DNA from 3 places in the Paenibacillus sp. S02 genome. Region 2 is predicted to be linked to each of the others. Evidence: riboswitches for the same ligand, from Rfam matches in the RefSeq annotation. Region 2 holds a riboswitch; each other region holds the start of a gene.
What was found. A riboswitch is a leader RNA that binds a small molecule or an ion and turns the genes downstream of it on or off. The one in region 2 is predicted to bind glycine.
Positions count from the first base shown of each region.

Region 1: another riboswitch for glycine. It lies ahead of gcvT (glycine cleavage system aminomethyltransferase GcvT); the one in region 2 lies ahead of KAI36_RS20630 (alanine/glycine:cation symporter family protein).
Region 3: another riboswitch for glycine. It lies ahead of sdaAB (L-serine ammonia-lyase, iron-sulfur-dependent subunit beta); the one in region 2 lies ahead of KAI36_RS20630 (alanine/glycine:cation symporter family protein).

Region 1 is NZ_CP073682.1:4,474,995-4,485,394, forward strand. It holds gene KAI36_RS19810 (BglG family transcription antiterminator) at 1-539, opposite strand, end outside; gene KAI36_RS19815 (PTS mannitol transporter subunit IIBC) at 622-2,100, opposite strand; gene gcvH (glycine cleavage system protein GcvH) at 2,478-2,876, opposite strand; glycine riboswitch at 3,270-3,368, shown strand; gene gcvT (glycine cleavage system aminomethyltransferase GcvT) at 3,545-4,645, shown strand; gene gcvPA (aminomethyl-transferring glycine dehydrogenase subunit GcvPA) at 4,773-6,128, shown strand; gene gcvPB (aminomethyl-transferring glycine dehydrogenase subunit GcvPB) at 6,125-7,621, shown strand; gene ptsP (phosphoenolpyruvate--protein phosphotransferase) at 7,741-9,453, opposite strand; gene KAI36_RS19845 (HPr family phosphocarrier protein) at 9,446-9,721, opposite strand; gene ptsG (glucose-specific PTS transporter subunit IIBC) at 9,832-10,400, opposite strand, start outside.
Region 2 is NZ_CP073682.1:4,650,900-4,661,299, reverse strand. It holds gene KAI36_RS20640 (LacI family DNA-binding transcriptional regulator) at 1-654, opposite strand, end outside; gene KAI36_RS20635 (glycoside hydrolase family 1 protein) at 866-2,323, shown strand; glycine riboswitch at 2,492-2,568, shown strand; glycine riboswitch at 2,587-2,681, shown strand; gene KAI36_RS20630 (alanine/glycine:cation symporter family protein) at 2,841-4,259, shown strand; gene KAI36_RS20625 (iron-containing alcohol dehydrogenase) at 4,317-5,489, opposite strand; gene KAI36_RS20620 (carbohydrate ABC transporter permease) at 5,638-6,465, opposite strand; gene KAI36_RS20615 (carbohydrate ABC transporter permease) at 6,488-7,363, opposite strand; gene KAI36_RS20610 (ABC transporter substrate-binding protein) at 7,395-8,678, opposite strand; gene KAI36_RS20605 (LysR family transcriptional regulator) at 8,908-9,780, opposite strand; gene KAI36_RS20600 (ACP S-malonyltransferase) at 9,954-10,400, shown strand, end outside.
Region 3 is NZ_CP073682.1:442,116-452,515, forward strand. It holds gene KAI36_RS01990 (serine hydrolase domain-containing protein) at 1-471, shown strand, start outside; gene KAI36_RS01995 (Ig-like domain-containing protein) at 687-3,023, shown strand; gene sdaAA (L-serine ammonia-lyase, iron-sulfur-dependent, subunit alpha) at 3,096-3,995, opposite strand; gene sdaAB (L-serine ammonia-lyase, iron-sulfur-dependent subunit beta) at 3,985-4,674, opposite strand; glycine riboswitch at 4,886-5,001, opposite strand; gene KAI36_RS02010 (DUF6359 domain-containing protein) at 5,216-6,805, shown strand; gene KAI36_RS02015 (ABC transporter ATP-binding protein) at 7,132-8,163, shown strand; gene KAI36_RS02020 (ABC transporter ATP-binding protein) at 8,141-9,067, shown strand; gene opp4B (oligopeptide ABC transporter permease) at 9,081-10,049, shown strand; gene KAI36_RS02030 (ABC transporter permease) at 10,078-10,400, shown strand, end outside.

The DNA.
Region 1 (10,400 bases), 180 kb from region 2:
TCCCGGACTGAAAACAGATCAGATTCATCCAAATATTCGAGAGCCAGCTCGGAAATCGCCCGTCTTTTGTCTGTCTCCCGTCCTGTAATCTCGACCCCGTACCCCCGTCTGCGCACAAGCATGAGTCCACGTTCCTCAATCCAGCCTTGCAATTCGTCTAGATCATGACTGACCGTAGTTACCGTGACTTTCAGATCTGAAGCCAGCGCCAGCAGCTTGATCGGCTCCCGTGTATCCAGCAGCATGCAGAGAACCACGATCTTTCTCTCCTCAGCCGAATATTCGTCTGACTTCGTATGCAGCAATTGCTTTCGCAGGCATACAAGCTGAGCAGGGTCAGCATCAATACAGATACCGATCCCTGACTTTTTCTCCAGCTTCACCTCATGAGCTGCCAGCCAATGCTCGACTGCGCCCAGTTCCCGATGAACCGTCCTTGTGCTGACATTGATCTTCGTGGCAATTTCCCCGGCTGTAACCTCTTTGGACTGCTCCAGAAGATATTCCACGATGTCACGTTGTCGTTTCGTAATATTCATAAGCGCATACCGTTCCTTCCCAAGCTCATCCCTCCAAGCAGGAGACGTACACTGCATACAGTCCGCCTGATTACGACGGGGATTAAGAATCGGATTTCAGACGTTCAACCAGCGCTTCGTATTCAGGGCTCTTCAGAAAATTGTCAATGGAAATGTGCTCAGCATTCGGGGCTACTGTTTTAGCCCGGTCTGTCAACGTTTTTTGCGTAATGACAATATCCGCATCCTGTGGAATTTCACTGATTGCCGTATTCGTAACTGTCACGCCTACGCCCGCCTGCTTCATTTTTTTGCGTAAAATCGAGGCGCCCATAGCGCTTGAACCCATACCTGCATCACAGGAAAAGACGATCTTGTTCACTTCGGATTTATCCTTGAGCGTTCGATCTGCGACAATCTCGACAGCACGATCAGATTCGTGGTTATCTTCCATTACAGTGGCGTTAGCACTTGCACTCTTGCTTTGATTTTTCATATCTTTCAGGCGAGATGCAGCTTCCTCCAGCCCCTCTTCTTTTTGCTTACTAGTCTTGAGTAACACTGCGGCAACAGCAAAGGATACGACCGCAGCAGCGATCACCCCGCTCAGCATTGGCAAATATCCGCCTTTTGGCGTCATTAGAAAATAGGCGATGATGCTGCCCGGTGAAGGAGCAGCAACCAGTCCGGCACCTGTCAACATAAAACAGAAGGTTCCCACAACACCCCCAGCTATAGCAGCAAGAATCAAAATCGGCTTCATCAAAATATAAGGGAAATAAATTTCATGAATCCCGCCGAAAAAATGAATGATGACCGCTCCAGGAGCCGACGACTTCGCAGAGCCTTTGCCGAACAGGCAGTAGGCCAGCAAAATACCGAGCCCCGGCCCAGGGTTAGATTCAAGCATGAACAGTACGGATTTGCCTGTTCTTGCAGCTTCCTCCAACGCAATCGGACTCAATACTCCGTGATTCAGCGCGTTGTTTAAAAATAATACTTTTCCGGGCTCAATAATGAGGTTGACAAGCGGCAGTAGCCCTGCGTTCACGAGGAACTGTACCCCTGCCGACAATACTTGACTGATCATTTGTACAATCGGGCCGATCGCCACATGGGCAAGCAGTGCTAGAATGGCACCGATAATCCCGGCCGAAAAGTTATTGACCAGCATTTCAAAGCCTGATCTGACCTTGCCTTCAATGGCCTTGTCGAACTTCTTCAATATCCACGCAGCCAGCGGACCAGCTACCATCGCGCCCAGGAACATCGGGATATCGGCTCCCACTATGACACCCATCGTCATAATGGCACCAATCACACCTCCACGCTGTCCATGAATCATCGTGCCCCCTGTATAACCGATCAGTAGCGGCAACAAATAATTTTTCATCGGGTCAACCAATTGTGCAAAACCTTCGTTTGGGAACCATCCGGTCGGAATAAAGAGTGCCGTAATCAGCCCCCACGCAATAAAGGCTCCCATATTTGGCATAACCATACCGCTAAGAAAACGGCCAAAACGCTGTACGGCGACACGAGTGCCTCCTTTTGAACTTGGCTTTGCGTCCAATGTACTCATATTCAAATCCTCCTTGTAGGTAAGCATCACTACCTTTTCTTAAAATTCATACTAAATGACAGCGCTATCTTCATCAACGAAATGAAAACGCACTTTCGTCATGAACGTTGATGACAACATTTAAATTTAAATTATCCGGGAAGGTATTATACCTGCATAATTCTTCTTAATATGACCTGTAGCTATAGAAATTAGTCGAAAAACCGTGCTGGATTATGTATGATTCTTATATGGGAAAAACCCTCTAAGTCAGAATAAAACACGTAATTACGTTTGCAAAAAGACAAAAAAATAGCCGCTACGTCAAATCATAGCGACTATTTTATACAAAAATCGAGCAGACAATTAACCCTCTTACTCCATACTACAATGCTCCATTACTGCTCATCGGAAATCAACTGCTCATACTGATCCGCAGACAGTAGCTTGCCCAAGGCTTCCTCCACATCTTTATCCATCTCTACTTCGATCATCCAACCTTTGTCATAGGGAGATTCATTCACTAGCTCAGGCGTACTTTCCAGCGTTTCATTCACTTTTAATATGGTTCCCGTCACCGGAGCAAAAAGGTCGGATACCGTCTTCACCGATTCAATCGTACCGATCTCCGCTCCCTGCTCAATCGTTGCTCCCGCCTCAGGTAATTCTACAAAAACAATATCACCCAGTTGATGCTGTGCAAAGTCTGTAATACCAATCCGCACCGTTCCATTCTCTGTCCGCTGAACCCACTCATGTTCGTCTGTATACCAAAGTTGCTGCTTCACTTCACCCATTCTGTTCCCCTCACTTCCATATGAATAAAATCGCTTTTGCTCACCTGTATTAGACAGGTTAAGATTATGACAACAAGAACACTCATGTCAATAATACTAACAAAAATACTTCATATCACCTCATATAGCGTACTATATAAAAAATGATAGCTTATAACAAACGCTTACATATCCTTATTTATATATTAAATGTTTTTTCTATTATTTTTGATGACATTTTTATTGACATTTTGAATGAATTTGCGTATTAATGGGTTATAGCAAATGCTTTGGGAAACACACCGACAACTGCAAACGCGGATGAACGCGGAGGGAGAGACTGCCAAAAAGATTCGCATAGCTGTTGCCGCTTGTGAGACATAAGTGCACGCGAATCGGATCAAGTTGTTATCTGCAAAGCCAGGTAATATACCGTTGATCCCGAAGGTAGCGCCGAAGGAGTAAACCTGCATTGCAGGTGAATCTCTCAGGCAAAAGGACCTCTGCCGGACGCATCTCTGGAGAGCATTCGCTATTGGAGCGGATCACCCAAGGGGAAACCCGGTACATACCGGGGTAACTTTCTGGTATCAAGGACAGAGCTGAAAAAAGAGTGTAGACTGCCGTCTATACGTTTTTTTCGGCCTGTCTTTTTTGTTTAGCCGATCACACCGGATAGGAGTGGAATAATGACTAATTTGCGAAAAACACCGCTATATTCGTCCTACGGGACGCAGTCTGGGGTTCGTTGTATTGACTTTGGCGGCTGGGAGCTCCCCGTTCAGTTTAGCGGCATTCAAAAGGAGCATGAGGCCGTCCGGCAACGTGCGGGTTTATTCGATGTATCGCATATGGGCGAATTTTTGGTTGAAGGCAAAGAAGCCGAAGCTTTTCTGCAAAGGGTGACCACGAATGATGTCAGCCAGTTGGAACCAGGTCAGGCACAATATTCACTCCTGTGTTACCCCGATGGAGGTGTAGTAGACGACCTACTTGTTTACTGCAAAGGACCGGAACGCTACATGCTCGTTGTGAACGCATCCAACATCGATAAGGATTGGGATTGGCTAATTCGCCATATGCCTGCATCCGTTCACATGGAGAATGTGTCTGATGCGATAGCATTGCTAGCGTTGCAAGGACCGGGGGCAGCACGTATTGCCGCAGCCGTGGCAGATACGGACATTACGAATCTGGCATCTTTCCGCTTCCATGAGAATGTGCCATTGTTCGGAGCAAAAGCACTTGTCTCACGAACCGGATATACGGGCGAAGACGGTTTTGAATTTTATATACCTGCTGCGGAAGCACCAGCCGTATGGGAGGGTTTGCTTCGTTCCGGTGAGTCGTATGGGCTGATTCCCGCTGGACTGGGTGCTCGGGATACACTACGCTTTGAGGCACGGTTGCCGCTATACGGTCAGGAGTTATCTGCCACGATTTCACCACTCGAAGCTGGTCTAGGTTTCTTCGTCAAGCTGAATAAAGGAGATTTTATCGGTAGAGAAGCACTGCAACGTCAGAAAGAACAAGGGATTCCTCGCAAATTGATCGGGCTGGAAATGATTGATCGCGGTATCCCACGCGCCCATTACCCGGTATTCGCAGAAGGACAACACATTGGTGAGGTCACAACGGGGACTCAGTCGCCCACCTTGAAGCGTAATCTGGGCCTCGCCTTGGTGGACAGTCGTTTTAGCGCCCTCTCCACACCGTTGGAGGTTGAGATTCGTGGCAAACGCCTGCGTGCCGAGGTGGTGGCAGCACCCTTTTATAAACGCCCGCACTGATCTTAAACTCTTTTTATTTCTATAAAGCAAACATGTCAGATATTAACTTCTGGTTTTTTCATCTCACACACTTTTTTATTAGCTAATTTACGTTTAAAATTTTGCTTTTCGAAAGGAGTCAGAACCTATGAAGCAGCATCGTTATCTCCCTATGACTGAACAGGATCAAACCGAAATGCTGCGTGTGGTCGGTGTATCATCCATTGATGATTTATTCAGTGACATTCCAGAGGCCATTCGATATCAAGGGGAACTGCCTCTTTCTTCTCGACTCGATGAGAAAGCCTTAACCCGCCACTTGGCTGAGCTGGCCGGACACAACGCCAATACAGACACACATGCCAGCTTCCTTGGCGCAGGAATTTATGATCATCATATTCCGTCCGTCATCCAGCACATCACTTCACGCTCGGAATTCTATACAGCCTACACCCCCTATCAGCCGGAAGTAAGCCAAGGCGAGCTACAAGCCATTTTCGAGTTTCAGTCGTATATTTGCGAATTGACGGGCATGGCTGTAGCTAATGCCAGCATGTACGACGGAGCGACTGCACTGGCGGAAGCGGGCTCACTGTCCGCCGCAGCTACCCGCCGTAAACAGCTTATCGTATCAAGGTCCGTCCATCCGGAGGCACGTCAGGTATTGGCAGCCTATGCACGCGGTTTGGATTTGGACATCGTGGAGATCGGCTGTTCGGACGGCGTAACGGATGTTGATGCGTTAGCGGCAGCCGTATCGGAACAGACCGCGGCTGTTTTGGTCCAAAGCCCCAACTTTTTCGGAGCCGTGGAAAACCTGAAGCCGATGGCTGACCTCATCCATGCGCACAAAGGTCTTTTGGTCGTCAGTGCCAATCCACTAGCACTTGGCTTGCTGGAAACACCCGGCAAACAGGGCGCGGATATTGTGGTAGGAGACGCGCAGCCACTTGGCATCTCCTCTTCTCTCGGCGGTCCGACCTGTGGATACTTTGCCGTTTCTCAGGCACATATGCGCCGTATCCCCGGCCGTATTGTGGGTCAGACCACAGACCGCAACGGTAAACGCGGCTTCGTGCTGACCTTGCAAGCGCGGGAACAGCATATCCGCCGCGAAAAGGCCACCTCTAACATTTGCTCCAACCAAGCGTTGCTAGCTTTATCTGCATCTGTATACTTGTCTGTCATGGGTAGACAGGGGATCAAGGAAGTAGCCGAGCTAAATTTGCATAAAAGCCGTTATGCTTTAGAGCAATTGCTGAGCTTGAAGGGCGTAACTGCCTCGTTTAACGCACCGACCTTTAACGAGTTTGCCCTTAGACTGCCTGAGGGTACAGATATGAGCAAACTCCAGGCCGAGCTGCTAGCTGCTGGATTTATCGCTGGCTACGATTTGGGCCAGGACTATGAGGAACTTGCTGGTCACATGTTGATTGCCGTGACGGAGCAAAGAACCAAAGAAGAGATTGACCAATTTGTACACACCTTGGGGGGATTGCTATGACACACACCGGACAGGATCAGAAACAAGGGCTGTTGAAGGAACACGATCAAGCGCTCATCTTTGAATTGAGCCGTCCGGGTCGCATTGCCTATTCCCTTCCCGAGTGCGACGTTCCCCGTCGCCCGGTGGCAGAGCTTTTGCCAGATTATGCGCTGCGCAGCGAACCTGCGGCATTACCCGAGGTATACGAAGTAGACGTTATTCGGCATTATACCGCCTTGTCCCGGCGCAATTTCGGCGTGGACAACGGATTTTATCCGCTCGGCTCCTGTACGATGAAATACAATCCGAAGGTGAATGAGGATGTCGCCCGATATACAGGCTTCGCCAAAATCCATCCATATCAGCCCGAGGAGAGCATCCAGGGTGCCATGGAGCTGCTGCATACGCTCCAAAATGATTTGGCTGCGTTAACTGGCATGGATGCCGTCACGCTTCAGCCCGCCGCGGGCGCCCATGGCGAATGGACCGGGCTGATGATGATTCGCTCATACCACGAAGCACGTGGTGAACGACGTACCAAGGTGCTCGTGCCGGATTCCTCGCACGGAACGAACCCCGCCAGCGCAACCGTCGCGGGCTTCGAAACAGTCACCCTCCCCTCCACCCCTGAAGGGCTGGTGGATCTGGATGCGTTGCGTCAAGCCGTAGGCAACGACACCGCGGCGCTCATGCTGACCAACCCGAACACGCTTGGGCTGTTCGAGAAGCAAATCACTGACATTGCTGCCATCGTGCATGACGCGGGTGGTCTGCTCTACTATGACGGGGCGAACTCCAACGCCATCATGGGGATTACCCGTCCCGGAGATATGGGCTTCGATGTAGTGCATCTCAATTTGCACAAAACGATGAGTACCCCGCACGGTGGCGGTGGCCCCGGCGCTGGGCCTGTCGGCGTAAAGCAACGGCTCATCCCTTATTTGCCCAAGCCACTTGTCGTACGAGATCTGCAGGGGGTGTACCACTGGGACCGGGAACAGGGAGATTCTATTGGACGGGTTAAAGCCTTTTACGGCAACTTCGGTATTCTCGTCCGTGCCTATGCCTATATCCGTAGCTACGGGCCTGATGGCTTAAAGCGTGTATCGGAATGCGCTGTGCTCAATGCCAATTACATGATGCATCGGCTCGCTCCACATTTTGACCTGCCCTACCCTGGACATTGCAAACACGAATTTGTAATGTCAGGGCGAGGCTTGAAAAAATTTGGAGTGCGTACGCTTGATGTAGCCAAAAGGCTGCTTGATTTCGGCTACCATCCGCCTACAATTTACTTCCCTCTGAATGTAGAGGAGTGCATCATGATCGAGCCCACCGAGACGGAAAGTAAGGAGACACTTGATGCTTTTGTTGACACTATGATTCATATTGCGCGGGAAGCAGAAGCAAACCCTGAGCTGGTGCTCAATGCACCATATACTACTCCAGTCACACGATTGGACGAAACTACTGCAGCTCGCAAACCTGTACTGAATTGCTCATGCAGTTAAAAACAAATTCTACTTAAAGCATGCAAAAAAGCCGGTATCTATTAGATACCGGCTGCTGTATGTACACAGCAATTTTTTTGTTGGAAAAAGATATAACCTTTGAAATGTAATACCCTTCCTTAACCTTCGATGCTTTGAACCAATTCAACAACCTGTTCTGCTGTTTGCATGTCCAGAGCTTTTGTAGCCAGTTTTTCCATGTCCGCACGGGACAACTTGGAGATTTGACTACGTGCTGGCAGAATGGAAGTTGCGCTCATACTGAACTCATCAAGTCCCAGACCCAGCAGCAATGGAATTGCTGTTGTATCTCCTGCCATTTCGCCACACATACCAACCCAACGTCCTTCACGGTGAGCGGCATCAATAACCATTTTCACCAGACGCAGAATGGATGGATTGTATGGTTGATACAGGTAAGAAACCCGCTCGTTCATGCGATCCGCTGCCATTGTGTATTGAATCAGATCGTTTGTACCGATACTGAAGAAATCCACTTCTTTTGCGAATTGGTCAGCCAATACCGCTGTAGAAGGAATTTCTACCATGATGCCCAGCTGAATTTCTTCAGATACGGATACACCCTCGGCTACCAACTTTTCCTTTTCTTCCAACAAAACAGCTTTAGCTTCACGGAATTCGTTCAGCGTAGCAATCATTGGGAACATGATGCGCAGGTTACCATGCACACTCGCACGCAACAAAGCACGCAATTGAGTGCGGAAAATATCCTGGCGATCCAGACACAGACGAATAGCACGGAATCCAAGGAACGGATTCATTTCTTTCGGCAGGTCCAGATAAGGAAGTTCTTTGTCGCCACCGATATCCAAAGTACGGACTACAACCGGTTTACCTTCCATTCTTTCCAGAACGGTTTTGTACGCCGTATACTGTACTTCTTCGGATGGAAGCTTATCGCGTCCCATGTACAAGAACTCCGTACGGTACAAGCCAACGCCTTCACCACCGTTGTCCAGAACACCAGCTACATCATTAGGCGTACCAATATTGGCTGCCAGTTCGACATGAACACCATCGACAGAAACCGTAGCTTCGCCGCGCAGCTTGCGCCACTCTTCGCGTTGCTTGTCGTATGCCACCTGTTTAGCACGGTATTCCGCAACAATCTCTTCGGTAGGGTTCACGAATACGTGACCATCCAAACCATCAACGATAATCAAATCACCGCTTTTAGCTTGAGACAATATATTTTTCGTTCCCACAACTGCAGGAATTTCAAGTGAGCGAGCCATAATAGCCGAATGCGAAGTACGTCCGCCGATGTTCGTTGCAAAACCTTTAACAAATTCACGGTTCAGCTGAGCTGTGTCGGAAGGTGTCAAATCTTCTGCAAGTACAATCGTTTCTTCGGCAATTTCTGCAGGACTAACAAAATGAACACCAAGCAGGTGATTCAGGATCCGCTTGGTTACATCACGCATGTCCGATGCGCGTTCTTGCAAATAAGCACTTTTCATGTTTTCAAACATGGAAATGAACTGTGTAGCTACTTCATTCAAAGCATAGTCAGCATTAAGCTGCTCGTCTCTGATTTTAGCTTTAACCGGATCGATCAATTCAGGATCATTCAGGATGAGCAGGTGAGATGCAAAAATTTCTGCTTTTTTCTCTCCCAGCTCCTGAAGCGTTTTCTCCTTAATCGATTCCAATTCGGTTTGAGATTGTGCCAAAGCCGCATCCAATCTCGCGATTTCAGCTTCAACATCACCAACCGCGCGTCTCTCTACAGCGTAATTCGGATGCTCCAAGATAAACGCCCGGGCAATGGCTATGCCTGCCGAAGCGGCAATCCCGGAAATTTTAAGCATGAACTTCGCCCAGCCCTTCGTTAACGATTACATTTTCAAGAGCTTTCAGTGCTTCGGCAGCTTCAGCGCCTTCGCAGATAATGTTAATAGTATCGCCTTGTTCCAGACCCAGGGACAATACACCCAGAATGGATTTCAAAGTTACTTTTTTACCGTTAGCTTCGGCAAAAGATTCAGCACCGCTGAATTTGTTAGCTGTATTTACCAGCGCAGTTGCAGGACGTGCATGGATACCGTCTTCATCCGTAATTCTAAAAGTTGTTTGCATAATTTGTTCCTCCCACTTTCCTAAAGATAATATTTGTTTACACGTAGTATACCAGATAGTTGATCAGACGGCCTAAGCCGCCTAATCAACTAATCCGAAACACATAGAGTTTATTTTATCGTAATTATACCATCTTCGCCAGCCTTCAATACTCCAGTTTTGTTTAAAGTTACCGAAGAACCTTCTGGAAGGTTAGTAAAAATGACAGGTGAGATGATGGATTTAGCGTTTGCCTTCACGTATTCCAGGTCTACTTTCATAATAGGCTGACCAGCTGACACAAGATCGCCTTCGTTCACCAAAACGTCAAATCCTTGGCCTTTAAGCTTCACAGTATTCACCCCGATATGAACAAGCACTTCTTTACCGCCATCGGATTGAATACCAATCGCATGCTTGCTTGGGAATACATTGAATACTTTACCATAAACAGGGGACACAATCGTTCCATCATTTGGCACGACCGCAAAACCGTCACCTGTCATACGTTCTGCAAATACCGGATCGGGAACCGTCGAGATATCAACCAATTCTCCGTTAACAGGCATTACAATATCTTCTACAATAATAGTTTGTTGTTCTTCTCCAGCTTCCTTCTCCTCTTGTGGGGCAGGTTGCGCCGGAGCTGGTGCAGGTGTACGTCCAGCCATGATATCAGCCATTTGAGATTTAATGGTGT
Region 2 (10,400 bases):
GATATTATAAATAGAAGAGTGATTCCAGTGTTGCAACACTGGCAGATTGTGCTCACTCATGATTTGTTCGTAGGCTCGTTGTCTGCTATGGGTATTGATGCTGCTCGGACGACCAAAAGCATTGGCTATACGAGTATAGCCTTTTTGTATCAAATGTTTGAGTGCTAACATATATCCTTCATACTGATCCATAGCGACGGAGCGAATATCGGTATGCTCCATTCGTTGCCACGAAACGATCGGGCCATATTTGCAATAGGTGCTCAAAAAATCAGTGTCATTCACGCAGGAAATGATGACCAGCGCATCGACTCTTTTTCTTTTTAAATCCTCAAAGGCTTGAAGTTCTTTCTTTTTGTCTTCTCCCGAAGTATAAATAATGGTTTGGAATTCATACTGGCCGGCTACTTCTACAAAGCTGTCCAGAAAAGCGAGAACAATTTCATTAATAGTTGAAGTAATGATACCGATCTGAAGCGTCTGACCCTTGGATAGAGAAATGGCATTCCGATTAGGAACATAATCTAATTCCTGCATGATTTTCAAAATCTTAGTTCTTGTTTCGTGACTGACATGGGGTGACTGATTTAATACTCTGGATACCGTAGCTTTGGAAAAGCCCGCCAGTTTTGCAATTTGATCAAGATTCGACATGGTGCTTCTCCTCACATAAGAAAAAAATACTTGACATGAAACGCGTTACAACGATTAGGATGCTTATGAAGGCATTACGTCTATTTTAAAGCATCTGTCAATGCTTTTCAAAGGAGAACGGTTACCGTTAGGTATTGATTCACATTTGCAGCACATGATGGGATTACTTGACCAAAGTAAAAATCTTAAATACGGAAAGGGTTTTTATACCATGACGAAGACGCTAAAAGGATTTCCGAAAAACTTCTTGTGGGGTGGTGCAACCGCAGCTAACCAATTGGAAGGCGCTTTTGACGTAGATGGAAAAGGATTGTCCAGTGCGGACATGGTTGCCTATGTACCCAAAGCAGAGCGCAAGAACGATCATGCTATGGAGATTTCGTCCGAGCGACTCGAAGACATTTTGGCAGGCAAAGTCAATGCCCGTTTTCCAAAGCGTGAAGGTGTGGACTTCTTCCACCACTACAAAGAAGATATTGCATTGTTCGCGGAAATGGGCTTTAAGGTATTTCGTATGTCCATCAACTGGTCGCGGATTTTTCCGAATGGCTATGATGCCGAGCCGAATGAAGCGGGACTGCAATTCTACGACAATGTATTTGATGAGCTGCGCAAATATGGTATTGAACCGCTGGTAACATTGTCACATTATGAGACACCGCTGGGTTTGACTCAGAAGTATAATGGCTGGCTGGGTCGTGAAGTTATACAGCACTACGTAAATTATGCCGAAACGGTGTTCACACGCTATAAGGATAAAGTAAAATACTGGCTGACCTTTAATGAAATCAATGTAATGACCATGAGTCCGTTTACCGGTGGCGGGGTGGTTATTGACCGCGTAGAAAACAAACAACAAGCGATATACCAAGCACTGCATCATCAATTTGTAGCTAGTGCACTGGCGACAAAACGAGGACATGAGATCATCCCGGGCTCTCAAATCGGCTGTATGCTAGCTCGTTTGGAAAGCTATCCACATACGTGTAACCCAGAGGATATACTGAAAGCCCAGCATGAAAATCAGATGAACCTGTTCTTTACGGATGTGCATGCCCGTGGGGAATATTCCAACTACATGAATCGTTATTTTGAAGAAAATAATGTTGTTATACACACAGAACCAGGGGATGCCGAAATTTTAAAAAATAACACGGTCGACTATATCTCATTCAGCTATTACATGACCTTGACCGTTTCTGCAGGTCCAGAAGGTGAGAAAGCAGCAGGAAACCTGATTGGTGGCGTGAAAAATCCATATTTACAGTCCTCTGACTGGGGATGGCAAATTGATCCGATCGGTCTGCGTGTTACGCTGAACACGTTATATGACCGCTACCAAAAGCCGCTATTTATCGTGGAAAATGGCCTAGGTGCTTATGATAAGGTAGAAGAAGACGGATCTGTGCATGACACATATCGTATTGATTACTTGCGTCAGCATATTGTTCAAATGAAGGAAGCGATTGCCGACGGTGTTGATCTGCTTGGCTACACCAGCTGGGGTCCTATCGACCTTGTGAGCATGTCTACTTCCGAAATGTCCAAGCGCTACGGATTTATTTACGTTGATCTGGATGATGACGGTAACGGAACGCTCAAACGCTCCAAAAAGGACTCATTTAACTGGTATAAAAATGTGATTGCAACCAATGGTGAAGAATTGTAATTCCATATCGTCTCGGGCGGGTATAGCAGAGGACATCCTAAGGATGCAATCTGCTGTACCCGCTTTTTTGATAGACATAATAATAATATTTCAGAGGGTTTCACAAACTTTTCACTTGTAATAAGCTGAAAGTTTTCTGTATAATAAATAAAAATTTCATATGTCTGGTTGATGTTTGCGGGAGATGGAACGAAAGTTCCGACCGAAGGGGCAAAACTCTCAGGTGCTTAGGCTGATTACAGCAACAAGCGGGGACCGTAAACGGACAGAACTCTGGAGAGACCCTTAATTGGGCGCCGAAGGTGCACCGCAGAGAACATCTGCTTAAACTCTCAGGCAAAAGGACAGAGACGCGAATAACCTGTGACAGGGAATGCCCTAGGCTTTTTTATAAGCTATTAGAGGCAGAAACCTGCGCAAGATGGTTGTATTTTTTCGTGCCTTTAACCTCTCCAGGAGTCGAATCAGCGGATTTGACTCTTTTTTGTTTTCTAATATGCTGGAGGAGCGGGTTGAAATGAATTTGGTACATGTGTTAGAAGCGATTAGCAGTTGGATATGGGGGGCGCCTCTCATCATTCTTGTCATGGGAACGGGGTTGTGGCTGACCATACGTTTGAAGATGCTGCAGGTATTCCGCCTGCCCCTGGCGATCAAGCTGATCGGTAAGGCACCGAATGAAGGCAGCGGGGATGTAAGTAGTTTTGCGGCTTTGAGTACAGCGTTGGCGGCTACAGTTGGCACAGGAAGTATTGTCGGCGTAGCGACAGCCATTAAGCTGGGCGGGCCGGGTGCCTTGTTCTGGATGGTCGTTGCCGCCTTTTTTGGGATGGCGACGAAATATGCGGAAGGTGTACTTGCGGTAAAATACCGGGTGAAGGATCGGAATGGGCAATTTTCCGGCGGCCCGATGTATTATATTGAGAAAGGTCTGGGACGCCGTTTTAAACCGCTGGCGATGCTGTTTGCTTTTTCAGGCATGCTGGTAGCGTTGTTCGGGATTGGAACGTTTCCGCAGGTCAAAGCGATTGTATCTTCGACTGAAAACAGTTTTGGCGTTCCGCCCATTGTAACAGCACTGATTATTGCTATCCTTACAGGACTTGTTACTATTGGAGGACTCAAAAGCATTGCCAAGGTATCGACGAAGGTCGTTCCTTTTAAAACAGGCTTGTACGTACTGATCTGTCTCATCGTACTGATTCGGTTTGCTGACCAACTTCCTGCCGCAATTGCGCTGGTGCTCCATTCGGCATTTTCAACTACATCTGCAACGGGCGGATTTGCCGGAGCTACGATTATGCTAGCGATGCGAAGTGGGGTAGCCAGAGGTATTTTTGCCAATGAGGCCGGATTGGGAAGCGCACCGATTGCAGCTGCAGCTGCCAAAACCAAATGGCCTGCGGAGCAAGGGCTAATTTCCATGACAGGCGTGTTTATTGATACGATGGTTATTTGTGTGATGACTGGGTTGACGCTACTGGTTAGTGGTGTGTGGAGCGGGCCTACCGATGCGGGCCTGATGACTCAGCAAGCATTTTCCAGCGCATTCCCGCTGGGGGCAGAACTGCTCACAATCATTCTGATTATGTTCGCGTTCACCACCATGCTCGGCTGGAACTATTACGGGGAACGCTGTGTTGAATATTTGCTTGGGGTCAAGTGGATTAAGCCATACCGTTATCTGTTCATCGTACTGGTTGCCGGGGGCGCGTTCATTAAACTGGATGCGATTTGGCTGCTGGCAGATATCTTTAACGCAATGATGGCTTTCCCGAACCTGATTGCACTGCTCGGCTTATCAGGAATTGTAGTCGCAGAAACCCGAACCTATATGGATTCTCTGAATTCTAATAAGAAAAAGGGCATTCTTGCAGGTGCCAGTGTAGGGGCAGCTATTCAAGTAGAAGAAAAAGGACAAACGGTTAATTCATAAATTTCAAAAGGGAGTGCTCTCAGCCATCACAGGCTTGAGGACACTCCCTTTTAAATGTTATAACGATGCGTGCAAAATAGCTGAAATATCTTCTTGATTCAGCTTTTTATAATTACCGAAGCCTCCGTATTCCATTTCACGGGCTGCAATGTTTGCGACTTTTTCCAATTGCTCATCATTAATATTGTAATCGGCCAGGGTGGAAGGGGCACCGAGACTTGTCCAGAATGCACTCAGGCGATCAATCCCCTCCAAAGCAATTTCCTTATCCGTTTTACCAGTGGTCTCTAAATCAAATATGCTGAGCATCAGCCGCTTCATGCGTGCAGCATCCTGATCCACCGTATGTCTCATCCAGTTGGGGAACAGGATCGCCAGACCGCCGGCATGAGGAATATCATATACAGCGGATAATGCATGTTCAATCGTATGCGAAGCCCAGTCCCCGAAGTAGCCCATTTGCAGTGTTCCGTTAAGGGCAATCGTTCCGGCATATAAAATCGTTTCACGATGCACGTAGTTGTGCAAATCTTCCAGCAGCTTAGGTGCAGTTTCGATCACGGTTTGCAGCACGGAAAAGCACATACGATCTTGCAACGGTGTATTTTTAACATTGTGAAAATATTGCTCAAACACATGGCTCATCATATCCACCATGCCATATACCGTCTGATCACGTGGCACAGAGAAGGTGTTTTTTGGGTCCAGAATCGAGAATTTCGGATGCGTCACCGCGCTGCCCCATACGTATTTTTCGTTCGTTTCCCAGTTGGTGATAACAGAATCCGGATTCATTTCTGAACCGGTGGCGGCGAGTGTGAGGATGGTACCGAATGGCAGAGCCTGGGTCGGCATGTGCTTTTTGTTGATAATATCCCACACATCGCCGTCATATTCAGCCCCTGCTGCGATGGCTTTGGTGCAATCAATAACGCTTCCACCGCCTACTGCAAGTAAGAAGTCGATTTTTTCGTTTCGGCAAATGTCGATGCCCTTCTTAACGGTGGACAAGCGCGGATTCGGTTCTACGCCGGACAATTCATGAATGTTCAGATGTAGCGGCTCTAACGCGTTTAATACCTGGTCATACAGACCATTTCGTTTGACACTTCCACCTCCGTATACCAGCAAAATGTTTTTGCCGTAATTCAGCAGCTCCTGCTGCAGTTCTTCAATTTGATTGTCTCCAAAAATTAATTTGGTGGGGTTATAATATGTGAATTTGTTCATCTGGTAAGTTCCCCTCAGTTCATAGTTCATGTTCAAATCGTAAATCGCTTAACCTGATTTCCTGTTGGATACCTAACTTCATCATGTAAGCTATTTGAAATGACGATTAACCATTATACATGAAATGAATAAGGGAATTCAAGTAAATCTAATCTTTGACCGCTCCGGCGGCAAGATCGGAAATAAACTGGCGGCTAATGAAAAGAAATAAAATAATAAGTGGCAGTACAGCCAGCAGGGTGCCCGCAATGACCATCGCATAATCCGTATTGTAAATCCCGTTCAATTGTGACAGTGCAATCTGGAGTGTGAATTTACGCTCATCCGTTAAGACAATTAGTGGCCATAAATAATCATTCCAGGCTCCTATAAAGGTAAATGCGCCGAGAAAAGCGAACGCAGGACGTAGAATAGGCAGTGCTACATTCAAGTACAGTCGAAAAAAGCTGCATCCGTCCATCCGGCCCGCATCCAGCAGTTCCTTTGGAATGGATTCTTCCGCATATTGACGAATCCAGAAAATGCCGAAGGCATTTACCATCCCCGGGATGATAAGCGCTTTGAACGTACCTACCCATCCAAAGGAGGCCATCATGACAAAGGAGGGGACAAGCGAAAGTTGTGAAGGGACCATCATCGTAGCTAGCAGAACGATAAATAGCACTTTTTTGCCCGGAAAATCAAACTTGGCGAATGCAAAACCTGCTAGTGAATCGAAAAACAGAACCAATAGGGTAACCGAACCGGCTACAAAAAGGGTATTAAAAAAGGCTCCAGCAAAATTAATCTGTTGCAATACTCTCGTTATGTTATCCAAGAAGTGGCTGCCAAACCACAATTGCGGTGGAAAACGATAGATGTCTGAGGTTGTACGGGTTGCCATGACGATCAGCCAGTAAAATGGAAACATCGACAGGATGATTCCCACCAACAATCCGGCATATAAAACAAAGGATTTTGCGCGTGTCTGCATCATGTTGTGAAGCTCCTTCCCATCGTTATTTTTTACCTTGAACGAGTTTCCAGTTTATGATGGAGAATAGAGCAATGATGAGGAACATGCCCCATCCGACGGCTGCACCATATCCAAAATAGTTGTTAATGAACGACTCGCGGTACAGGTATAAAACGATGGTCATACCACTTGCCCCGGAACCGCCGTCATTACCGACCAGGACCTGTGGCTCGGTGAAGAGCTGCATACCGCCGATGGTGGACGTAATGACCGTAAACAGAATGACTGGGCGTAGCATAGGGATAGTGATGCGGAAAAAAGCTTGCGCTCCGGTTGCCCCGTCTATTTTGGCGGCCTCATACAGCACATGCGGAATACTCTGGAGTCCAGCCAGATAGATGATTGCGTTATAGCCCATCCATCTCCATACGACCATAGAAGAAATGGCAATTTGGATACCCCATGGCACATTCAGCCATTGAACCATGGGTAGCCCCAAGAGTTGCAGAAGGTAGTTGAGAAATCCAAAATTGTTGGCAAATAAGGCACTAAATATGATGGCAACAGCCACAATAGACGTCACATTTGGCAGGAAGAATCCGACTCGCCATAAGGTGCGCATTTTCACAAAAGGGGCATAAAGCAGAAAGGCAATAATCAGTGCGAAGAATAGCATCGGAATCGTTGCATACACCCAGATCACAAAGGTGTTGCCTACAGCCTGCCAAAATTCATGATCTGTTACAAGGTAGCGAAAGTTGCCCCAGCCGTTGTAGGTCATGTCTCCGATCCCGTCCCATTTGTGAAACGCTAGATATAATGAAAAACCAATCGGAAACAGTCCAAAGATGCCAAACAGCAGATAAAACGGCGAGATCGCAGCATAAACGGCACGGTGCTTCCAGATTTCTCTCAGCATAATGTCCACACGCCTTTTTTGAATTTTGTTTTTATCGCTGTAATTCCCGTTCGATTCGATCCATGGTTTCCGTCCATAATGCATCGGAATTGGCATCCTGCTTGGCGACATTAGCAAGGCGACGGGTCACAATGCCGTGGATGACAGGATAGCGCTCGCCGAAATAGCTGCTTTTCACATTACGTGCGGAGGTGGCAAAGATGAGTCCGGTGGCCTGACCACCAAAGAAAGGCTCGGGTGTCCCCATGATAGGATCGTTATAGACGCCGGGAGTGGACGGGAACAGTCCGATTTTGTGGTAGGCTTCCAGCTGGTGTTCCGGGTTTTGCAGCCAGGTCAGGACTTCAAAGGCTTCTTTGGGATGTTTGCTGGATTTGAGGATAGAAATGAAAGAACCACCCAGGTTGCCGTCTCCTCCAGGAGCACGGGCGACTCTCCATTTGCCCGCTGTATCCGGCGCGGCCTCTGTGAGAACTTGCTTCATCCAGATAGCCCCTACAAAAGAGGCGATTTTTCCATTATTGACCGAAGCGTTCCATTCGGGAGTCCAGCCATCCGCATTGGCGAGCAGATGCTTCTTGTGGAAATCGACAGCGGTTTTCCAGCCCAGACGGATGTCAGGAGATTGATTGCCGATATAGCTGCCATCCGGCTTGAAGTAAAGGTTTGTATGCTGAGCGAGCACCTGATTGTAAACGTTTACAATATTGTCAGCCAAGAATGAACGGCTTCCGAATTTCTGGCGAAGTTGTTCTCCGGCCGCCATGTAATCATCCCATGTGCGAATGGAGGCACTAACCTTTTCAGGATCACTAGGCAAGCCTGCTTGTTCAAACAGATCACTTCGGTAGAAGAGGGCGGTAGGTCCTGTATCCATGGGAAATGCAATCATTTTACCATCAGGAGTGATCCCCTGATTCCATTTCCATTCCAAATATTGATCCTTTAAGCGGTCTGCTCCGAGTTCCTTTAAGTCATAAAAACGATCCGCACTTGGGAACAGCTCCACCATCCAATCGTTCAGAGCTACGATGTCTGGTTCACCGGAACGAGCTGCGAGCGTTGTCTTCAGTTTGGCTTTGAAGTCACCGCCTATTTTTTGAGTTTTTAATTCAATATTGGGAAATTGTTTTTCCGCTTGGGCGAGTAGTTCATCGTCAATAGAACGGTTCCAGTACCACAATGTAAGCGTTATCTTTTTTCCGTTTGACAAATTAGTTTCAGATGATTGACTTTCAGAGAACGAGGGTCCACTACAAGCACTGAACATCGTGAGAAAAGCAAGACATAATACCAGCCATTGTACTGTCTTCACATCATTTCCCTCCTTGCTGTCTGAGATAATCTGCCTGCTAAACAAGTTGTAAATGGTTTAGCTCCATCATATGAAGCTGTTACCCATTTATGTGCATTGCCTTAACCAAAAACAAAAAATTTGAAACAAAGCATGTATAGAAATTTAATACTCTAAAGATATTGATCCTACTAATCCGAAGAATGATAAAACAATAAGGCAAATATTATGTCAAAAGGAATCTAAATCGTCAATGCTGGGCAATATCCTGGAAAAATCCAATGATGAATTTGAAGAACGATTTCTCTATATCGGTGTGCAGTTCCCCAGCAGGATAAGACAGATAGATTGTTCGCATACATCGAGGTTCCCTGATTTGAAGCAGCTTGATGTCTTCGGTTACGATGTTTCTCCACAGGATAGAAGGAATAAATGAGATGCCAAGTCCCGTTTGAATCAATCCTCTTACCGTAGCCGGATCATCACTTTCAAAGACGGTGTTCGGTTCAAAAGGGATATGAGTAAAAAAGCGGTCCGTTGTTTTCCTAAGCGAATTACCAGGTGTAAGGCTGATAAACTTCTCATCCTCTAGATCTTTCAGGAATACGGTGTTCTGAGTGCTCAGAGGGTGAGAATTTGGTACGCCAAGAAAAATCTCCTCCTCCAGCAGAATCGTATGCTCGTTGCCTGCCAACTCTTCGGACGTAATCGCAAAATCGTATGCCAGTCCTTTCTTCACCATCGCAGGGTGCTGGGTCAGGTTGAATCTAATTTGAGGGTAGAGATCGCGAAACTTACCAACCAGGTTGGGCAGTAGCATAGAGCCGACGGCGACGTATAACGTGATTACCTCTACCTTTTCATTCTTCATTTCTTTGACTTCGGATATGCCTTGCTCTAGCGCTGAGAGCGACTGATTCACTCTTTTCAGGAACTTCTTGCCATATTCATTCAGCACGATATGTTTTCCTTCGCGGTCAAATAGCTGCACACCCAATTCCGTCTCCAGGTTTCTAATCATTTTACTTAAGGCAGGCTGTGAGATAAACAACTCGTTCGCGGCACGTGTGACATGCTCATACTTCGAGGTTACTTGAAAATACTTAAGCTGCAAATAATCCATTATGGATAGCTCCTTTATAACCACTAGGTTATCGATTATATGTGAATATATATATTTTACAGGTATTTGCTCTCTTATTACAATTGACAATGTAAGAAATTGAATCCGCTAAAGGTGGTGAGATTCTGAACATCGTTTTTACATTTCCCGGCCAGGGGTCACAGGTTCCTGGAATGCTGCAAGATGTACCCGAGTATGTGAAAAAGGCAACAAGTATCATCGGAACTGAACTTCGTGATGATGAGAAGGCTATGGGCTCAACGGTCTGGATTCAGACGGCACTCTTCGTTAAGGAAACGGCAATAGCCTACCGCTTGATCGAGCAGGGGATCCGGCCTCAATTTGTGGCAGGGCATTCCATTGGTGCATTTCCTGCGGCGGTCATCGCGGGAGTTCTCTCGTTCGAGGATGCGCTTCGGATCGTATGGCTCCGTGCCCGGTTGATGGAAGAAGCCTTCCCTGAAGGCTATGGAATGGGTGTGATTATGGGGCTTACGAAGGCAGAAGTTCAACAAGCCGTGCTTCTCTCCCATAGTGAGGCGACGCCAGTCTACCTCTCGAATATAAACGCAGAGCAACAAATCGTCGTATCCGGATCATTGGTAGGGTTAAATAAAGCA
Region 3 (10,400 bases), 1.9 Mb from region 2:
CGGACAGACGCCGGAGAGCTAGAGAAAATAGAGGGTTTCTTGGATGAGTATCATCAGCCAGATGCTATATATGAAAGTGGGGGCGCAGGTCTGTATTCGACAGTTAAGGAGTACCTTACATTTTCACAAATGCTGTCGAATGGAGGTATGGTAGATGGTGTGAGGCTATTAGGGAGAAAAACCATTGATTTAATGCGCACCAATCATCTGAATACAGATCAATTGTTGGATTTTACTAATTCATATCATACAGGTTATGGTTACGGACTGGGCGTGCGCACGTTAATTGATAAAGCGGCTGGGCATGCAAATAGTTCTATTGGAGAATTTGGCTGGACGGGAGCAGCGGGCACTTGGGTTTCTATAGATCCAAGCGAACAATTCTCCGTCGTTTATATGCATCAGCTGTCTCCTAGTATGGAAGAATACCATCATTTGAGAGTTCGCGCAGCAGCTTATAGCTGTTTGTAAATGCGAGATTGTGGATCTGTTGAGAAAACTCTTCACTATGGCTCTGAAGCTACACAAATTGTAATGTCTAATCTTTATCAAAAACGATCTAGTTAATAAGGACCAAATTTCCTTCAAAGCCTAAACTATTCTTTTCCATATGACGACATAAAACGTAGGTGTAAGGATTTTGCGAAATCCTTAATTTAAGTTTTGAAATGGGAGGGAATTAGATTTTGAAGAATAGATGGTCCGGTTTTCTGGCGTTGGTCATCCTGATCTCAAGTTTTACATCATATGCAGGGTTTGCATCTGCTGCGGATGCGGTGCTTTCCAAGATTGTCCTTTCCTCTAACGAGGTAACTTTGCAGCAGGGAGATACGGCTGCGTTGACGGCTACTGCTGTTTTTAGCGATGGGACAACCTCGAATGTAACCGTAAGCACGGATTGGAAAAGTGATAATACAACTATTGCTACCGTGTATAACGGTACAGTTTCGGCCAAGGCTGAAGGGGAAGCCACCGTGGTTGCGACCTATAAAGAGAAGGTGCAATCGGTTCAGGTGCATGTAACGAAAAAGGTTAAGGCGCTGACATCCAGTGTACAAAGCCTGAACTTGCGTTCAAGCGGTACAGGACAGGTTGATTTGACAGCGACATACAGTGATAATACAACAGCTCAGGTTTCGGGTGATGCTACTTGGACCTCCGATAATCAAAAGGTAGCAACAGTAGTTAACGGATTGGTTACCGCTCAGGGAGCAGGTACAGCCAATATTAAGGCCGTATATGGTCAACAGACCATAACCATTGCTGTGCAGGTGGAGCAGGTTAAACGTCTCGATGTCAGTTCATCAGAGGTTTCTCTTTTGTTGAAGGATGCTGAGAAGGTTAAACTTTCAGCGACGTTCCCGGATGGATCGGTACAGGACGTGACAGAGTCCGCTGAGTGGAGCTCCAGCAATGCAGCTGTGGCGGATGTACTGAAAGGCACCATTACCGGCTATAGCGCGGGAAAGGCGACAATTACAGGTAAATATGGCACGATGTCCGCTACGATTTCGGTAGATGTCGATCAAACGAATAAGCTGAAAGCCAGCGAATCCAATATTTTTCTCCGTCTGGATGAATCTAAAAAAATACAAGTTTCTGCCGTTTATCCAGATGGGACGGTAACGGATATCACAGATAAAGCTACTTGGACATCAAGCGATGAAAAAATTGCGACTGTGAATAAGGGAACGATTATGGCCATTGGAGCGGGTTCGGCTACGGTGACCGCTAAGTATGGAGATAAGACCGTTTCGATCAAGACAGATGTCGAAACCTCCAGATATCTGGATTTGAGTGAGGACAAGCTGAGCCTGAATGCCAAGGAATCCAAAAAGCTCAAGCTGACCGCAACGTACGTAACAGGTACGGAAGAAGATATCACAAGTAAGGCAGAGTGGAAGTCCAGCAATGAAGATATCGCTTTTGTCAGCGCGGGAGAAGTCACAGGTTATAAAACAGGTGAGGCTACCATCACCGCTTCTTATGGCGGCAAAACAGCTACAGCTACGGTATCTGTAAATGTACCCGGTGATCTGTCTTTGTCCTCCAAAACGGCAACGATTGATATTGATGAGGACTATACTGCAACTTTGACAGCTACTTATGCGGATGGACGTAAAGAAGACGTGACACAGGATGCAGAGTGGACTTCAAGTGCGGAAGATATTGCTTCCGTGTCCAAAGGAACGATTACGGGTAAATCCGCTGGTAAAGCGGTTATTACAGCGACCTACAACGGCAAAAAACTGACAATAAACGTACAAGTGGGCCTTGTAGATCGTCTGGAAACAGACTCGCGTGTAATTGCGCTTGGTGCTCAGGAAACGAAGCAGCTGAAAGTAACAGGAGTTAAGAGTGGCGGTACAAAAACAGATGTAACCAAGGACGCCACTTGGACAACTAGCAATGTAAAAGTGGTTGAAGTTAGCGAAGGTTTGATCAAAGCGAATGGTAGCGGTAAGGCAACGGTGACTGCTTCATATGGCAAGCAAAACATTACGTTTACGGTAGAAGTGGACGTAGCGCAAAAGATTGAAGCGGATGCAATCGCGCTATCGCTCAAATCTGGAGATCAAAAAACCATCGCGATTGTGGTTAAATCCAGTGATGGTAAAGAAAAGGACGTTACGGCCCAAGCGGAATGGAAAACGTCTAATTACAAGGTAGCCACTGTTAAAAAGGGTCAGGTTACTGCGGTTAGCTACGGTAAAGCTAACATTCAGGCGAAGTTTGGCGGGAAGGTAATCAGCGTACCCGTGGATGTTGATACGCTTAAATACCTGCAAACAGACGAAGTTGCTTTGAATTTGAAGGCAGGACAGCTGGCTAAGGTTACGGCTACAGCCACGTATAAGGATGAGTCGGAGAAGGATGTTTCCAAACCGGCAGTCTGGTCCTCGTCCAGAATTGTTGTTGCGACCGTCAAAGACGGTAACATTAAGGCACAGGGCAAGGGCAAAGCTGTAATTACTGTGAAATATGCAGGTAAAATGACGAAGGTACAGGTAACCGTTCAGTAAAACAAAAGAGCAAGCATACGTCCAAGGACGATATGCTTGCTCTTTTATTTTAAGGAGGCTACCGCTTATAAATTATGACTTTTCCTTCTTGGTCGGTGTGTTGCGTGTAAGTGATTCGGTCAAACGCTTGCCAGTCGGCGTCTGGGCCAAGCCGCCTTTGGCGGTCTCGCGGTGCTTCGACGGCATCGCACTGCCGACTTCAAGCATCACGTCGATGACTTCGTCAGACGGAATAGCGCTGCGCACACCCGCCAAAGCCATGTCCGCTGCGGCAAGTGCAGTCACGGCTCCCAGCCCGTTGCGCACGATGCACGGAATCTCCACGAGTCCGGCGACGGGGTCGCAAATCAGGCCGAGCGTGTTCTTAAGAGCGAGACCCACGGCGTGAACAGCCTGTTCAGGCGTACCACCGCGCAGCTCGACCATAGCGCCAGCCGCCATCCCGATAGCTGAGCCAATCTCAGCCTGACAGCCTCCCTCCGCGCCAGAAATGAAGGAGTTGTTGGCGATCACGTAGCCAATGGCTCCAGCGGCGAACAGGCCGTTCACCATATGCTCATCATCCCAGCCGAACCGCTCCTGCGCACTGATGAACACACCAGGGATAACCCCGCATGAGCCTGCGGTAGGCGTGGCGACAATGCGACCCATGGATGCGTTAACCTCCGACACGGAGAGGGCATAAGCCATGGCGAGCGCGGAGGCATCACCGGAGCAGGTTTCCCCTGACCGCAGATACTCGGCTAGGCGCTTGCCGTCACCGCCCGTCAATCCACTGCGGGATACGGTGTCTTGTGTCTGACCGCGATGAACGGCTTCCTTCATGACTTCATAATAATCAGACATTTGGCGAAAGATTTCTTCCTCCGTTGTATTCGTCTCTTGTACCTGCTCTTGAATCATCAAGCGGCCAATTGTGGTGGATTCTTCAGCGCATAAAGCGCTGATTTCATGCAGATGGCTAAACCGCATCGGATTCAGCTCCTTTTTTCAAATTAATCATCTTAATTTCATACATATGAGGTAAAGAACGCAGTTCCGCAATCAGTTCAGCTGGAGCAGAACTGTCCGTTTCAATGGCGGTGAGTGCTTCACCATCCCGGCCTTTGCGATCTACGTGCATATAGGCAATGTTAATGTGGGCCGCGCCCAGCGCTGAAGTTATCGCGCCCAATGTACCGGGCTTATCCGAGTGGAGAAGCACCAGCGTAGGCAGCTCCCCGGTCAGATTGACCCGGAATTCGTTAAGCTGCTGGACATGGATGCTGCCGCCGCCGATGGAGGAGCCCAACAGTGTGCGCTGATCCTCGCCCTTCCACAGCTCGAAACGGACAGTGTTCGGATGAGGCGCGGGGAGTCCGCTGACGGCGAATTCCACGGCCATCCCGGCTTGCTCTGCCCATTGCTCGGCATCCGGAATCCGGTGATCGTCCGTATCGTAATTAAGCAGCCCTGCGATGAGCGCCAGGTCTGTACCGTGTCCTTTATACGTATCGGCAAAGGAGCCGTACAGTGTCATGCGGGCACGGTCAGGCTGCGTCCCGAGCCAGTGCCGGGCAACGCGTGCGAGCCGTACCGCGCCTGCGGTGTGTGAACTGGAAGGTCCGGTCATGGCCGGACCGATAATAGAAAATACATCTTTGAAACGCATGGTGTGGCCCCCTGTATGTTCTAATACCATACTTTATGGTATTTCCGCGTCTTTGCGCGGTTATGACGGTTCCTAATGCTGACGCACAATGTGAGCACAAAAAAGGACAGGATAAGGAAGTTTCCCTTATCTCTGTCCTCGTTACCTGAGAGTTTCGTGCGGTGTTCTTACCGCCTTACCCCTTGGGTGGCTTGCGCTCTCTCCAGAGTTGCGTCAGATGACGATACATGGACCTGAGAGATTATCCGCCAGCCGGGTGCTGGCGTCTTGCTCCTTCGGTGCCGCCAGAGTGTAGGCTCCCTGGACAGACTCTCCCGTCATCTTCATTCGCGTATAACGTTCTACATGTCTTTCTTAGCGTAATGTATGCCGTGCTCGGTGTCAATCACAGGTTTAATTTTTACATAAGCAGGTGCGTTTCCAATAAAAAAGATTAAAATTTACATAATTATGGATGAAACCAGGAAGGAATTAGAAGATTGGCGGCTAATCTGATAAAGGACAAGTATATTTATGGAAATCATAGGAGGGATATTGACGTATGGTAAAAGGCTTGCGATTCACAGCTTCACGCTTAAAAGGGATGTTGCATCTAGCAGCGATCGTATCACTGCTGATTGGGATCCTCGTTCCATTCGGTCAGGTCAAGGCGGACGGAGCCTTGACAGTAGCTGAAGCACTTCAGCGCCAAAGCAGTGGAGGTACGGTGACGGTGGAAGGTTACATCGTCGGACATGCTACCGGATCGAAAACGGCTAACTTTTCTTCTCCGTTCGCGAATGATTTTAACGTACTGATTGCCGATCAGGCAAATGAACGTAATACGTCTAATCTGTTGGATGTACAGCTGACTTCAGCGTACAGAGGGCAATATGGGCTATCAGGCCATCCTGAGCTGATCGGCAGCAAAATTCGTGTGACGGGTACACTCGGCGCCTACAATAATTTTGGTGGAGTGAAAAGCCCAAGCGCTGTTGAACTTGTGAACGGAAGCGAGCCGGGTGAACCAGGTGAACCTGGCAACCCGGGTCAACCTGGTACTACATTGCCGGATGGAAAAGGCAAAAAGGTGCTGTTCGATAATACGCACGCACAGACCGCTGGTGCAGCAGATTGGGTCATTGAAGGCGCCTTCTCCGACTTTGCCAATGGACTGCGTAATGTAGGCTTTACGGTAGACCAATTGAACCGTCCCATTCCTTTTACTTATGGAGAGCAGGCCATAACATATGACAAGCTGCGCCAATATGATGTGTTCATTATTGGTGAAGCGAATGTTGCCTTTAAGGCATCTGAGCAGGCTGCCCTGCTGCAATACGTGAATAACGGGGGGAGCGTCTTCTTCATCTCCGATCATTATAATGCGGACCGTAACAAAAACCGTTGGGATTCCTCCGAGGTTATGAATGGCTACCGTCGTGGAGCCTATACTAATCCGGCCAAAGGCATGACTGCAGAAGAAGCTGCATCACCGGCGATGCAAGGATTAACAAGCTCCGATTGGCTGGCGACCAACTTTGGCGTTCGTTTCCGTTACAATGCGCTTGGCGATGTGAATGCTACCGACATTGTAGCCGCAGATCAATCTTTCGGCATTACTAAGGGTGTGCGCTCGATTGCAATGCATGCAGGATCTACGCTGGCTATTATTGATCCTACCAAGGCTAAAGGCATTGCTTATATCCCTTCAGGCACGAAAAAATGGGGGAATGCGGTAGACCAGGGAGTTTATAACGGCGGGGGCCGTGCGGAAGGACCTTATGCTGCTATCTCCAAGGTAGGTCAAGGCAAGGCAGCGTTCATCGGTGATTCTTCCCCTGTAGAAGATGCTACACCGAAATATGTGCGTGAGGAAAACGGACAGTCGAAGAAGACATATGATGGTTTCAAGGAAGTGGATGATTCCACCTTCCTGGTACAAACGGTCCAATGGCTTGCATGGAAGCAGGACTACACGAAATTGTCTGATGTGGCAGGCTTGACTCTGGATCAACCCACGAAGCTTCTGCCATTCGAGGAGCCTGCGGCTTCCACAGAACCGCAGCCTGAGCCTTGGTCTGCTCCGGCAGCAGGCTACAAATGGTACGATCCTAGAACGTTCAAGTCTGGCTCCTATGGAGCGGCTTCTTAATTATCGCCAGAAGCTCAATGTGAGCTGGTATTAGTTAGTCGTTTGGTCCCTGCAGAGGGATCAGGCGACTTTTTTTTGTAATGAAAATTAACCTGTGGTTGGTTATTTCATTACATTTTGTGCCAGAAAGGCCGCGCTACTGCTGGATCATTGATTTTTTAAATGATGTTGATAGCATAATCTTAATTGATATATCCATATACTGGTGATAGGATGTATTCAAATTATTCCGACAAAAACGGTATGTAATGTTCATGAGAGGTTTTAAACATCAAACATGGTGAGAATAAGCGGGACAAGACCATGGAGAATGGAGGAAGCGCGCATTGAATACCGAACCCGTGTTGGAAATTAAAGGATTATCCGTATCTTTTCGCATCAAGGATCAATATCACCCCGCAGTCGACCATCTAGATCTGACGGTCAACCCCAATGAAGTGCTGGCTGTAGTCGGAGAATCCGGCTGTGGCAAAAGCGCGCTGGCGCTTTCGATCGCACAACTGCATGACATGGAACGCACACGTGTAGAGGGAGAGGTCCTTTTTAAAGGTACGGACCTTAACCGCCTTTCTTCAGGGCAAATGAATAAAATCCGCGGAGCGGGCATTGGCATGATCTTTCAGGACCCGCTGACAGCACTCAACCCATTGATGAGCATTGGCAAGCAGATTGAGGAAAATCTTGATTATCATACGTCACTATCTACGAAGCAAAAAAGGGAACGTGTGCTGGAGCTGCTGGAAAGCGTAGATATACCGAATCCTGTGCGTGTGTACGATCAGTATCCGCATGAACTGTCAGGAGGGATGCGTCAGCGTGTGATGATCGCGATTGCCATAGCTTGTCGACCTTCTCTTATTATCGCAGATGAACCAACTACTGCGCTCGATGTAACGATCCAATCGCAAATTCTCGACTTGCTCAAACAGCTTCAACAGGAGACCGGAAGTGGAATTATCCTGATTACGCACGATCTTGGTGTTGTGGCAGAAGTAGCTGACCGCGTGGTGGTCATGTATGCCGGAGAAATCGTGGAGAGCGCTGATGTTTTTGAATTATTCAGGCATCCACAGCATCCGTATACGCGTTCTTTGCTTGCTTCCATGCCGGGATCGCATACCAAGGGGGAATCACTGCATGTCATCGGCGGCATTGTTCCCTCATTACAAGATATCCCCCGCAATAGCTGCCGCTTTGCTCCGCGTATTCCCTGGATTCAGCAGAGAGTGCATGAAGACCATCCCCAACTAAATGAAATTTCCCCTGGACATTGGGTCCGTTGTACATGTTACCAGCATTTTCATTTTGAAGACGAGGCAAAGGGGGAAGCTGCTCATGGCACTACTGGAGTTAAATGATTTGAGGGTCCACTATCCGGTGCGCGGTGGTTTCTTCCAGCGTGTCGTCGATCAGGTGAAAGCAGTGGATGGCGTGTCGATCAGCATTGAGGCAGGCCAGACATACGGGCTGGTGGGAGAATCCGGCTGTGGAAAAACGACGACAGGCAGGACGATTATCGGTCTAAATAAGCTGACGAGCGGACGGATTCTTTTTAAGGGAAAGGACCTTGCGGCTCTGAGCCGTAACAACCGTCATCCGCTGCGTAGAGACATTCAGATGATTTTTCAGGACCCCTACTCTTCGCTCAACCCGCGCAAGCGCGTATTGGATGTCATTGCTGAACCGCTGCGAAATTTTGAAAGGCTGAGCAGTGAGGAAGAACGGAGGAAAGTACAGACGTTGCTGGAAAAGGTCGGCTTGAACGCCGATGCAGCCTACAAATATCCGCATGAATTTTCCGGGGGGCAACGGCAGCGGATTGGGATCGCGCGTGCGCTGACATTAAACCCCAAGCTGATCATTGCTGATGAGCCGGTGTCGGCGTTGGACGTTTCCGTGCAGGCACAGGTGCTTAATTTTATGAAGGATGTGCAACGGGAATTTAATTTGACGTATTTGTTCATCAGTCATGACTTGGGCATTATTCGCCATATGTGCGACCAAATCGGTATTATGTACCGGGGCCGTCTAGTGGAGCAGGGGAGCGAGCAAGACATTTATGAGCGTCCACAGCATCTGTATACCCAGCGCCTCATTGCAACCATTCCCAATATTGATCCTACAAAACGGCTGGAAAATGCCCAAAAAAGGCGAATGCTTTTATCCTCCTACAAAACAGAGCTGCCCAAACATCTAGACGTGAGTGGAAAGCCGTTTGCACTAAAATCAGTAAGTCCATCCCATCAAGTCGCGCTACCATAAGGGGGGTACAGAAATGTGGAAATTTACACTGCGTCGGCTGCTGGTTATGATCCCTCAGCTCTTTGCACTGAGCGTACTTATATTTTTCCTGGCTAAGGCTATGCCAGGGGATGCCCTGACAGGACTTATTACCTCTACACCCAATCTGAATCCGGCCGCATTGGAAGAACAGCGACAAAGACTGGGATTGAATGACCCGGTGTGGGTGCAGTATGGGAACTGGCTCGTCCAGCTGGCTCATGGGGATCTGGGCAAATCTTATGTACATAAAATTAGCGTTACCGATCTGATTGGCAGCCGACTGGGGAATACGTTCTTTCTGGGCGTAGTAATTCTGGTTCTGACGTATCTGATCGCCATTCCGCTCGGCGTACTCAGCGGTCGCTATCAGCATAGTCTGCTGGACAAAACCGTAGTGGGCTATACCTATCTCAGCTTTGCGACACCTCTATTTATACTCGCGTTGTTGCTGCTGTACGTATTCGGATTCAGGCTTGGCTGGTTTCCAACCAGCGGCAGTGTGGATGTAGGCGTGGAGCCGGGGACATGGGCATATTACGTGAACAAGTCGTATCATCTCATTTTACCGGCGGTTACAGGCGCGTTGCTCAGTACAACGGCTACGATTCAGTATTTGCGTAATGAGGTCATTGACACACGACTAAAGGATTTTGTGAAAACAGCGCGTTCCAAAGGGGTACCCGAAGGTAAAATTTATTCGCGCCATATTTTCAAAAACTCTCTATTGCCGATTGCTGCCTTTTTGGGCTACGACCTGACGGGAGTAATTGCGGGCAACATTTTCCTTGAATCTATTTTTGGATATCCAGGGTTAGGTCAACTATTTCTCCAGTCCATCACTCAACGGGACTTTTCAGTCGTGAACGCGCTGGTGATGATTTCCGGCTTCTTGGCGCTATTAGGGACCCTTTTATCTGATGTCATCCTAAGCAAGGTCGATCCCCGCATTCGAATTGAATAGCGAACAAGTCTAGAGAAAGGGAGGGATTATGGTGTCTATTCAGGTGGAGGAGGTCTTCACGCCGGAAATCATTCGTAAATCACCATCCAGTTGGTCTGTACTGCGTCGTGAGCTGGTGCGTGACAAAATGGCCTTGGTTTCCATTGGCTTTGTAATTCTGTTCTTGATCTTTATATATGCCTCTGTCCTGTTTGTAAATCAGGATGTAGTCACGACGGTGGATTTGGGCGCAATCCGTGAAGCTCCCGGCTCAGTGCATTGGCTGGGTACAGACCGAGCGGGCAGGGATATTTTCGGTCAGCTGGTCATTGGAGCCCGCAATTCCTTCACCATCGGCTTTACGATTACATT